Linked DNA regions of Gluconacetobacter diazotrophicus PA1 5. The main gene of each other region encodes a partner of the protein of the gene in region 3 in a complex. Links are inferred from orthologs where the notes say so. Each region holds a gene or a part of one and is shown on either strand. Other genes may lie near its edges.

Evidence for each region.
Region 1: the proteins of GDI_RS11190 (region 3) and eno are in contact, whole or in part, in a solved structure (PDB 2FYM), measured with the Escherichia coli proteins. The link is inferred for Gluconacetobacter diazotrophicus PA1 5 from one-to-one orthologs.
Region 2: the proteins of GDI_RS11190 (region 3) and pnp are in contact, whole or in part, in a cryo-EM structure (PDB 9QH0), measured with the Escherichia coli proteins. The link is inferred for Gluconacetobacter diazotrophicus PA1 5 from one-to-one orthologs.

The regions. Positions count from the first base shown.
Region 1 is NC_010125.1:1,959,806-1,962,790, forward strand. The notes cover bases 152-2,985. They hold eno (phosphopyruvate hydratase), read right to left. Parts: upstream 2,292-2,985; coding sequence 1,011-2,291; downstream 152-1,010. Other genes in these bases: rpmG (50S ribosomal protein L33), read left to right, coding at 301-468; GDI_RS09170 (FtsB family cell division protein), read right to left, coding at 562-891; GDI_RS09180 (DUF3429 domain-containing protein), read left to right, coding at 2,430-2,906; kdsA (3-deoxy-8-phosphooctulonate synthase), read right to left, coding at 2,925-2,985. In the rest of the region: GDI_RS09160 (molybdopterin molybdotransferase MoeA), read right to left, coding at 1-142. UniProt on the Escherichia coli protein: Catalyzes the reversible conversion of 2-phosphoglycerate (2-PG) into phosphoenolpyruvate (PEP). It is essential for the degradation of carbohydrates via glycolysis.
Region 2 is NC_010125.1:1,372,172-1,375,284, reverse strand. The notes cover bases 21-2,982. They hold pnp (polyribonucleotide nucleotidyltransferase), read right to left. Parts: upstream 2,590-2,982; coding sequence 451-2,589; downstream 21-450. Other genes in these bases: rpsO (30S ribosomal protein S15), read right to left, coding at 2,899-2,982; GDI_RS06510 (NAD(P)H-dependent flavin oxidoreductase), read right to left, coding at 21-322. Also shown: more of GDI_RS06510, read right to left, coding at 1-20; more of rpsO, read right to left, coding at 2,983-3,113. UniProt on the Escherichia coli protein: Involved in mRNA degradation. Catalyzes the phosphorolysis of single-stranded polyribonucleotides processively in the 3'- to 5'-direction. Also involved, along with RNase II, in tRNA processing.
Region 3 is NC_010125.1:2,410,570-2,414,260, reverse strand. What follows is about bases 123-3,662. They hold GDI_RS11190 (Rne/Rng family ribonuclease), read right to left. Parts: upstream 3,347-3,662; coding sequence 323-3,346; downstream 123-322. Also shown: GDI_RS11195 (HAMP domain-containing methyl-accepting chemotaxis protein), read right to left, coding at 1-90. UniProt on the Escherichia coli protein: Endoribonuclease that plays a central role in RNA processing and decay. Required for the maturation of 5S and 16S rRNAs and the majority of tRNAs. Also involved in the degradation of most mRNAs.

The DNA.
Region 1 (2,985 bases), 450 kb from region 3 along the record:
TATCGGCTGGCGGATTGTCCAGTCGCGCGGCAATGCCGGCCCCCGCGACGCGCCCCCAGGCCTCGGCCAGGGGCACGAGTTCCGGCCCCATGGGAATCAGTTCCGCCAGGATTCGCTCCTGGGCCTCGGACACGCTCAGCATTGGTCCCGTTCTCCCCCGTTTTGGCGCGAATCACACATATCTGGACGATCGGTGCGACTAACGCTTGACCTCGGGGCTGTGTATGCGCATTTTCCGCCGACTTGAACCACTGCTGCACCTGATTGTTCCAGCAGCGGCGGAGCAGTGCTGAGGATTCCATGGCCAAGAGTAACACGATTCAGATCAAGCTCGTCTCGTCGGCGGACACCGGGTATTTCTACGTCACGAAGAAGAATGCCCGTGCCCAGACCGGCAAGCTCGAAATGCGCAAGTACGATCCCGTCGCGCGGAAGCATGTCGCCTTCCGCGAAGCGAAGATCAAATAAGCAGGCGGGCTCTACGGGACATGTCCCGTGGAATCGGCACAAAAAAGCCGGGTGGTCCATCGGACCCCCGGCTTTTTTCGTTGGGTTTCCCCTTTAGTAGAGGTGTTCGTGCGCCCCGTAGGGGACGACCAGTTCATCGGGTCGGGACAGGTTCAGCATCGCCCGCGCCCGTTCGTCCAGCGTGTCGCTGTCCAGCGCGCTTTCCTTCAGCCCACGCACCCGACGGACCCAGACCTGCTGTTCCGCCATGGCGTCCTGCTGGGCGGCCCGGGCCTCGGCCAGCAGTTGCAGCTGCGCCTTGTAGCTCTGCAGCCCATGGTCGCCCTGCATGACGTTCCAGCCGAAATAGGCGGTCAGGCCGATGAACAGGGCAGGGGGAATGACCATGCGGATTGCCCGTCGAATCATCCGGCCGATCTGCATGGTCTGGTACGCCCCCTTGTCGCGTTCAGCGAATTCCATCGCGAACTATTCCCGATCCGGTGGCGGGAGGGAACAGTTTTTCCCTCCCTTTCCGCCGGATCGGTACGTTTTCCGCGCGATCAGGCCGTCTTGAGGATCGTCCGGCCAGCGTAACGGGCCGCAGTGGCCAGTTCGTTCTCGATCCGGATCAGCTGGTTGTATTTCGCCGTGCGGTCGGAGCGCGACAGCGAGCCGGTCTTGATCTGCCCGCAATTGGTCGCGACGGCCAGGTCGGCGATGGTCGAATCCTCGGTTTCGCCCGAACGGTGGCTCATCACGGCGGTATAGCCCGCGCGCTGCGCCGTCTCGACCGCTTCCAGCGTCTCGCTCAGCGTGCCGATCTGGTTCACCTTCACCAGCAGCGAATTCGCCACCCCGGCCTTGATGCCACGGCGCAGGCGGTCCGGATTGGTCACGAACAGATCGTCACCCACCAGTTGCACCGTCTTGCCCAGCGTCGCGGTCAGCACGGCCCAGCCTTCCCAGTCGTCTTCCGCCAGGCCGTCCTCGATCGACACGATCGGGTAGCGCGCGGCCAGGTCGGCCAGGTAGGCCACCATGCCGGCGGAATCCAGGGTCTTGCCTTCGCCTTCCATGACATAGAGGCCGTCACGGTAGAATTCGGTCGCAGCGCAATCCAGCGCGAAGGTCACATCGTCGCCGGGGCGGTAACCGGCGGCCTCGACCGCCTTGGTGATGAAGCCCAGTGCGTCGTCGGCGGATTTCAGGCCGGGGGCGAAGCCGCCCTCGTCACCGACATTGGTGTTATGGCCGGCGGCCGACAGGTTCTTCTTCAACTGGGCGAAGATTTCCGAACCCACGCGCACCGCGTCGGCCAGGGTGGGGGCGCCCACCGGCTGGATCATGAATTCCTGGATGTCGATCGGGTTGTCGGCATGCTGGCCGCCATTGACGATGTTCATCATCGGCACCGGCAGGGTGCGGGCATAGACGCCGCCGACATAGCGATAGAGCGGGATCTGCAGTTCCTCGGCCGAGGCCTTGGCCACCGCCAGCGATACCGCCAGGATGGCGTTGGCGCCCAGGCGGGCCTTGTTCGGCGTGCCGTCCAGGTCGATCATCGCCTCGTCGATCGCCACCTGGTCCATTGATTCGGCGCCCTGCAGGGCCTCCAGGATCTCCGTCTCGACATGCTCGACCGCCTTCAGGACGCCCTTGCCGCCGAATCGGGACTTGTCGCCGTCGCGAAGCTCGACGGCCTCATGCGCGCCGGTGGATGCGCCCGACGGAACGGCGGCGCGTCCCTTGGCACCCGACGCCAGTTCGACATCGACCTCGACAGTCGGATTGCCGCGGCTGTCCAGGATTTCGCGCGCGACGATATCGACGATAGCACTCATGACTCTGCTTCCTCGGTTTGTGGATATTGGGGTTTGTGGATATTGGGCCCGTTGCAGGTTCGACCGGGACGTGCGACCGCGACCGGGCCCTCCCCTTCGGTCACGGCGGGACCATAGCAGGACCAGACGGAGAAGAACATGAAGCGCCTGCCTCTGCTGGCGATCATAATGGGGATCGCCAGCCCGTTTCCAGCCATCGTCTGTGCGACGGCGCTCCTCTTCTATCCTTCGGATCGGCCGTTGCCGGGCCTGACGATGGCGCTGGTGGCGTATCTGGCCCTGATGCTGGCCTTCAGCGGCGCGGTCCATTGGGGGCTGGCACTGGACCGCCCGGCCGTCGTCACGGCATCGCCTACGACGCGGACCGACAACCGCCGCATGCTCACCGGCGGTGTTCCGCTGCCCGTAGGCTGGCTGGCCATCCTGGCGACGTTCCTGGGGCATGCGGGGGCGGGCCTGGCGATCCTGCTGGCAGGATTTGCCGGGCTGTTCCTGGCCGAACGCGCGGCCTGGCGCCGGGGCGAATTGCCGTCCGGCTATCTGGCGCTGCGGCTGTGCATGACCGCCGTCATCATGACCTGTCTGGCGGTGGCGCTGCTGGCCCGCGCGATATGACGCGGGCCAGGGGGGGGCCTACGGGGTGCCGGCCTTGGTCAGCCGGTCATATTGGGCCAGGCGCTGGACCAGGGCCTTC
Region 2 (3,113 bases), 1.0 Mb from region 3 along the record:
TTTCCCACAGGATGTTGGCGTGGACGCGGCCCCGGCCACCCGAAAGGTCGTGGGCGATGCGGGCCTGGGCGACGCCGCCCCGGATGGCGTAGCGGATCAGTTCCTCGTGCCGTTCCCGCCGGGTCCGGCCGTGATAGACCTGCGGAACCGGACGACCCTGTTCGTCGTACGAATCGGCGTTGACGATCGACACGGTGCCGGCGCCACCTGCCGCCGCCCAATGTCCGGACGATATGCCGGTCGAAACCGACACGCCCTTTCCACCTTCGATCAGCGGCAGGACATCCACCCCGCCCATGCGGATCGCATTGATCGCCTTCATCATCACCCTATCGTCATCGCCCCGGCCCGCTGGGCCGGGACTTTACTGCGTGTGCCCCGCCCGGACGGGCGGGAAGCGGCGGTGCGGAACCCGGGCCCCGCGCCGCCACCCGGCCTTGGCGCCCGGCCTCAGCGTGCCGGACGGCCCGGGCGCTCGCCGACGGACTCGGTGATGTCCGCGCCGGTCTGCTGGTCGACGACCCGCATCGACAGCTTGACCTTGCCGCGATCGTCGAAGCCCAGGACCTTGACCTTCACCACGTCGCCCTGGTTGACGACGTCCGTGGTCTTCGCCACCCGGCCCTGCGCCAGTTCCGAGATATGGACCAGGCCGTCGCGCGCGCCCAGGAAGTTCACGAACGCACCGAAATCGGCGGTCTTGACCACCTTGCCGGTGTAGATCGCGCCCAGCTCGGGCTCGGCCACGATGCCGCGGATCCGTTCGATCGCGCGGGTGGCCTGATCTTCGGACGAGGCCGCGATCATGATCGTGCCGTCATCGTTGATATCGATCTTGGCACCCGAATATTCAACGATCTCGCGGATCACCTTGCCGCCCTGGCCGATCACGTCACGGATCTTTTCCTTCGGCACCGAGATCGTGGTGATCTTCGGCGCGGTGGAGGACACGTCCGAACGGCCTTCGGTCAGCGCCTTGGACATCTCGCCCAGGATGTGCAGGCGGCCGTCGCGCGCCTGGCCCAGGGCGATCTTCATGATCTCGGGCGTGATGGACGTGATCTTGATGTCCATCTGCAGCGCGGTGATGCCGGATTCGGTGCCCGCGACCTTGAAGTCCATGTCGCCCAGGTGATCCTCGTCACCCAGGATGTCGGACAGCACGGCGAAGCCGCGATCTTCCTTGATCAGGCCCATGGCGATGCCCGCCACCGGACGCTTCAGCGGCACGCCCGCATCCATCAGCGCCAGCGAGGTGCCGCAGACCGTGGCCATCGAGGACGATCCGTTGCTCTCGGTGATCTCGGACACGATGCGCATCGTGTACGGGAAGGTGTCCTTGCCGGGCAGCAGCGGATGGATCGCGCGCCAGGCCAGCTTGCCATGCCCGATCTCGCGCCGGCCGGGCGAGCCCATGCGGCCGCATTCACCCACCGAATAGGGGGGGAAGTTGTAGTGCAGCATGAAGTTGGTGCGGTATTCGCCTTCCAGCGCGTCGATCACCTGCTCGTCCTGGGCGGTGCCCAGGGTGGCGACGACCAGGGCCTGGGTCTCGCCACGGGTGAACAGGGCCGAACCATGGGCGCGCGGCAGGATGCCGACCTCGGAGACGATCGGGCGGACCGTCTTCAGGTCGCGGCCGTCAATGCGGTAGCCGGTATCCAGCACCGCGCTGCGCACCACGTCGGCTTCCAGATCCTTCAGGATCGGCTTGGCCGCGGTGACGTCCAGCCCTTCGGTGGCCAGGGCCGCCAGCACGGCTTCCTTGGCGGCGCCGACCTTCTTGTAGCGCTGCTGCTTCACGCGCTCCTGATACGCCTCGGCGATCGCGGCGCGGCCCAGCGTGTCGATCCGCTGCTTCAGCGCGATTTCCTCGGCCGACGGCTCGGCCAGGTCCCACGGTGCCTTGGCCGCATGCTCGGCCAGCGAGATGATGGCGTCGATGACGGCCTGGAACGCTTCATGCCCGAAGGTCACGGCGCCCAGCATGACGTCTTCGCTCAGTTCGCTCGCCTCGGACTCGACCATCAGCACGCCTTCGGACGTACCGGCGACGACCAGGTCCAGCGCGCTTTCCTTCATTTCGGGCAGGGTCGGGTTCAGGATATAGGCCCCGTCCGCGTAACCGACGCGGCAGGCCGCCACCGGACCGAAGAACGGGATGCCCGACAGCGTCAGCGCGGCCGAGCAGCCGATCAGCGCCGCGATCGCGGGATCGTTCTCCAGGTCGTGGCTCAGCACCGTGGCTACGACCTGCACCTCGTTGCGGAAGTTCTCGGGGAACAGGGGGCGGATCGGACGGTCGATCAGGCGGGAATTCAGGACCTCGATCTCGGACGGACGGCCCTCGCGCTTGAAGAACCCACCCGGGATCTTGCCGGCCGCGAAGGCCTTTTCCTGGTAGTTGACGGTCAGCGGGAAGAAATCCTGGCCCGGCTTGACGCTGCGGGCGCCGACGGCGGTGCACAGCACGACCGTGTCGCCATAGGTCACGACCACGGCGCCGTCGGCCTGGCGGGCGATCTTGCCCGTTTCCAGCACCAGCGGACGGCCGCCCCACTCGATTTCCTTGCGGTAGTAATTGAACATTCAGACATTCCCTGTCCGGCGGCCGGCCCAGGCGGGTCGGAGGTCCCCGGACGACGGGAGGAATGACAGCGTCTCGGACGGCATGGAGCGATGACGGTTGCCCATCAATACACCATGTGGCCTGAAACGCTGCGACCCGGTCCGGATGTCTCCACCGACATGGCGGCAGCATGTTGCCCGGCCCACGATTGGGCGGCGGGTGTGGCCGTCCAGCCGGTGCGGGGCGGCCGAGCCACCCCGCCGGCGGGACGGACCGGCGCGATCACACACGGCCATGCACCGCACGGCCCCGCCCGATCGCGCGACAGATCAGCGGCGCAGGCCCAGGCGGCCGATCAGGGTCTGGTACCGGGCCTGATCCTTGCGCTTCAGGTAGTCCAGCAGGCCACGGCGCTTGCCGACCATCACCAGCAGGCCGCGACGCGAATGGAAATCCTTCGCGTGGGTCTTCAGGTGCTCGGTCAGGTTGGTGATCCGTTCGCTCAGCAGCGCGACCTGGACTTCCGGCGAGCCGGTATCCGTGG
Region 3 (3,691 bases):
TCTTATCGAAGATATTCCGGAAAAAACGCAGGACAGCGCGATGAGTATGAAAAGGAGGCCTAAAGATACCTTGATGCCGAAAAAGCGCACTGGCTGCCTCGTTGATTTTTGTGCCCAGGCCGCTTGTCCGCGCGAAGCGACGCATATTCATGGATGAGTCTAGGCGATTTCCGGGACGCCAATTGTGAAGATTATATTTATTCTTCCCCTCGGGCGTGCCCGGCCGAAGCAGGGACCCTGCACTGGATAACAAAAAAGCCCCGCCTCCTTTCGGAAGCGGGGCTTCTTGTTCAACGGGCTGGAATGGCCCGCCGCGCTGGTGTCAGCGGCGCCACCAGCCGGTCTTGCGGGCCGGGGCCGGTTTGGAATCGTCGATGACGATCGGCTGTACCACCGGGGCCGTCTTTTCGGCTTCCGGGGTCGGTTCGGCCGTGGCCTCGGCTTCCGCCTGCGGCTTCGCCGCTGCCTTGGCGCGGGCAGGGGCCTTGCGCGTGCGGCGCGGCTTGGCCGGGGCCTCGGGGGCCGGCTCGGCCGCCTCGGTGGCATCAGCCTCGGTTGCGGCGTCCTCGGCCGCCTTGGCCTTGCGGGCGCGGGTCGTGGTGGTCGCCCGCGTGGTCCGCTTGCGGGTCGGCTTCTTCGGTGCCGCTTCGGCCGCATCCTCGGCGGGTACGGCCTCGGCTGTCGCCGGGGGCGCGCTATCGGCAACGGTCGGCTCTTCCGCCGCTGCCTTGGCGGCCGTCTTGCGCGGCGTCGCCGCGCGGCGACGCTTGGGCTTGGCCGGTTCTTCAGCCTCGGCGGCAACGGGCGCGGGCTCCGCCGTGCTGTCCGGGGCCTCGGCCGTCACGGCCTCGGCCACCGCGCTCTTGCGGGCGCGGGTGCGGCGGCGGGGCTTGGCCGGGGTTTCGACCGTCTCGGCCTCGACCTCAACAGGTTCAGCCTCGACCGGCGCGGCTTCCACGGGGGCGGCCTCGATCACGATTTCGGCTTCGACGATCGCGGGGACCGCCTCGGGTTCCGACACGGCCAGCGTCTCGGCGACGTCGACGATGTCGGCCGGCATCGCATTCGGCTCGGGCCGCCGGACAGGGGCCTGCGGGGCCTCGGTCGATTGCTCGATCACATCGAAAATATCGAGGATGCCGTCGCCGAACGGATTGGCCGGCGTCGGGCCGCGATACGGTGCCTGCGCCGACGGGGCGGCCGGCTGTGCCGGACGGCGGTCCTGCCGGTCACGGCGGCGGCGATTGCGGTCGCGTCCGCCCTCTTCACGGGCCGGCGCGGGCTCGGCCACGCTCTCGGCATGGATGGCGGGCGCGGTCTCTTCCTCGCCCTCGTTCCCATGTCCGGCGTCTTCGTCCGCCTGTTCCGCATCGGCGGCTTCGGCCGGCACGGCCTGGGGCGCACCCTCGGCCCGCTCGCCGCCACGCCGGCGACGGCGCCGCCGCCGGCGGCGGCGATGATCGGTTCCTTCCTCGCCTTCCTCGGTGGAAACCGGCGCGGCCTCGGCTGCGACGGCCGCATCGGCCGGGGCTTCGGCCTGGATCGGGATTTCGCGCACGACGGGCGCGGCGGCTTCGGTCTCCTCGGCCAGGATGTCGGTCGGTTCGGCCAGCACCGGCGGCGCGACGGGCTCGAACCGTTCGGTCTGCGGCCGTACGCGCTCGATGCGAAGCTGCGGCGGCAGCAGGCTGGCATCGGGCGAGAAGACGACATGCATCTTGTGCCGCTTTTCGATCTCGCTCAGCCAGGCCCGCTTGTTGTTCAGGATATAGAGCGCGATCTCGGCGGCCACATGCACCGTGATCTCGGCCGCGCGACGGCGCGCGCCCTCTTCCTCGACGGCGCGCAGCACATGCAGGGCCGCACTTTCGGTGCCGCGTATGATGCCGGTGCCCTGGCAGTGCGGGCAGGGGGTGAAGGTCGATTCAGCGATCGACGGGCGCAGCCGCTGCCGCGACATTTCCAGCAGCCCGAAATGCGAGATCGCGCCGACCTGGATGCGCGCGCGGTCGGTGCGCAGCGCGTCCTTCAGCCGCCGCTCGACCATCCCGTTGTGCTTGCGGCTTTCCATATCGATGAAATCGATGACGATCAGTCCGGCCAGGTCGCGCAGGCGCAGTTGCCGCGCCACTTCCTCGGCCGCTTCCAGGTTGGTGCGCAGCGCCGTCTCTTCGATATTGCGCTCGCGCGTCGCGCGGCCCGAATTGACGTCGATCGCGACCAGGGCCTCGGCCTGGTTGATGACCAGATACCCGCCCGAGCGCAGTTGCACCGTGGGGGAGAGCATCGAGTCCAGCAGGCCCTCGACATTGAAGTGCGAAAACAGCGGCTGGCCGCCGTCCCGCCAGCATTTCACCTTCGGCGCGCTCTGCGGCATCAGCATGCGCATGAATTCGCGCGCCGATTTCCATCCGGCCTCGCCGTCGACCAGGATCTCGCCCACATCGCGGGTATAGATGTCGCGGATGGCGCGCTTGATCAGGCTGGCTTCTTCATAGATCAGCGCGGGGGCGACGGAATGCATCGTGTGGTCGCGGATGTCGTCCCACAGCCGCAGCAGGTACTCGCAGTCGCGCATGATCTCGGGCCGCGGCCGCTGGGCGCCGGCGGTGCGGACGATCATCGCCATGCCGCGCGGGATCTGCAGTTCCGCGATCACGTCCTTCAGCCGGCGGCGGTCGGCCACCGACGTGATCTTGCGCGATACCCCGCCGCCGCGCAGCGAATTGGGCATCAGCACGCAATAGCGCCCGGCCAGCGAGATATAGGTGGTCAGCGCCGCGCCCTTGTTGCCGCGCTCTTCCTTGACGACCTGCACCAGCAGGATCTGGCGGCGGCGAATGACCTCCTGGATCTTGTAGTTGCGCAGGAAGCGGGCGATGCGGCGCTGGACCAGGCTCTCGTCGCCCGTGTCGGTCTCGCCGCCCACGGTTTCCGGCAGCGGCTCGGCCTCGCCGTCGGCGGCCTGGGCGTCGCCATCGGCCTGGGCATCGGCGGCGGCGGGCTCGGCCGGCGCCTCGGCGTCGTCGTCCTGCGACTGCGCCTCGTCGATGCGGGCCTCTTCTTCCTGAAGGGCCAGCAGCTTCTCGCGATCCGCGACGGGGATCTGGTAATAGTCCGGATGGATCTCGCTGAAGGCCAGGAAGCCGTGGCGGTTCCCGCCATATTCGACGAAGGCGGCCTGCAGGCTGGGCTCGACCCGGATCACCTTGGCCAGGTAGATATTGCCCTTGAGCTGTTTCTTGGCCGATGCCTCGACGTCGTAGTCTTCGAGCCTGTTACCATCCATTACGACCACGCGGGTTTCTTCCGCGTGGGTCGTATCGATCAGCATGCGCTTGTTCATTAAAAACGGAACTCCGGTATGCCCTGTCCCGGCGTCTGTCCTGCGTCCGCATGGGGGACGGGCAACTGCGACGGGCAAGACGGGCAAAAGCAGACGGGGAAAATACGATGGATCCGGAAACCGTTGCGGCGGGGCCCGCGCAGGCGGCGCCAGCGCGCGTCACGTGGGACGCGTGCTGTGTCGTGCCGTCTGCCAGTGCGGGTCGCGTGGCGTTCATCCATCCTCATCAGGCGGTGACGCGCGCCCGTGCAGCGCCCGGTCGCATCGTCGGATCACATGGCGTCGTCATCCTGCGCCCGGCCTTGCGGCCGGGGGCGGAGCGGCAGCCTTGTCCCGTCAGCGTGG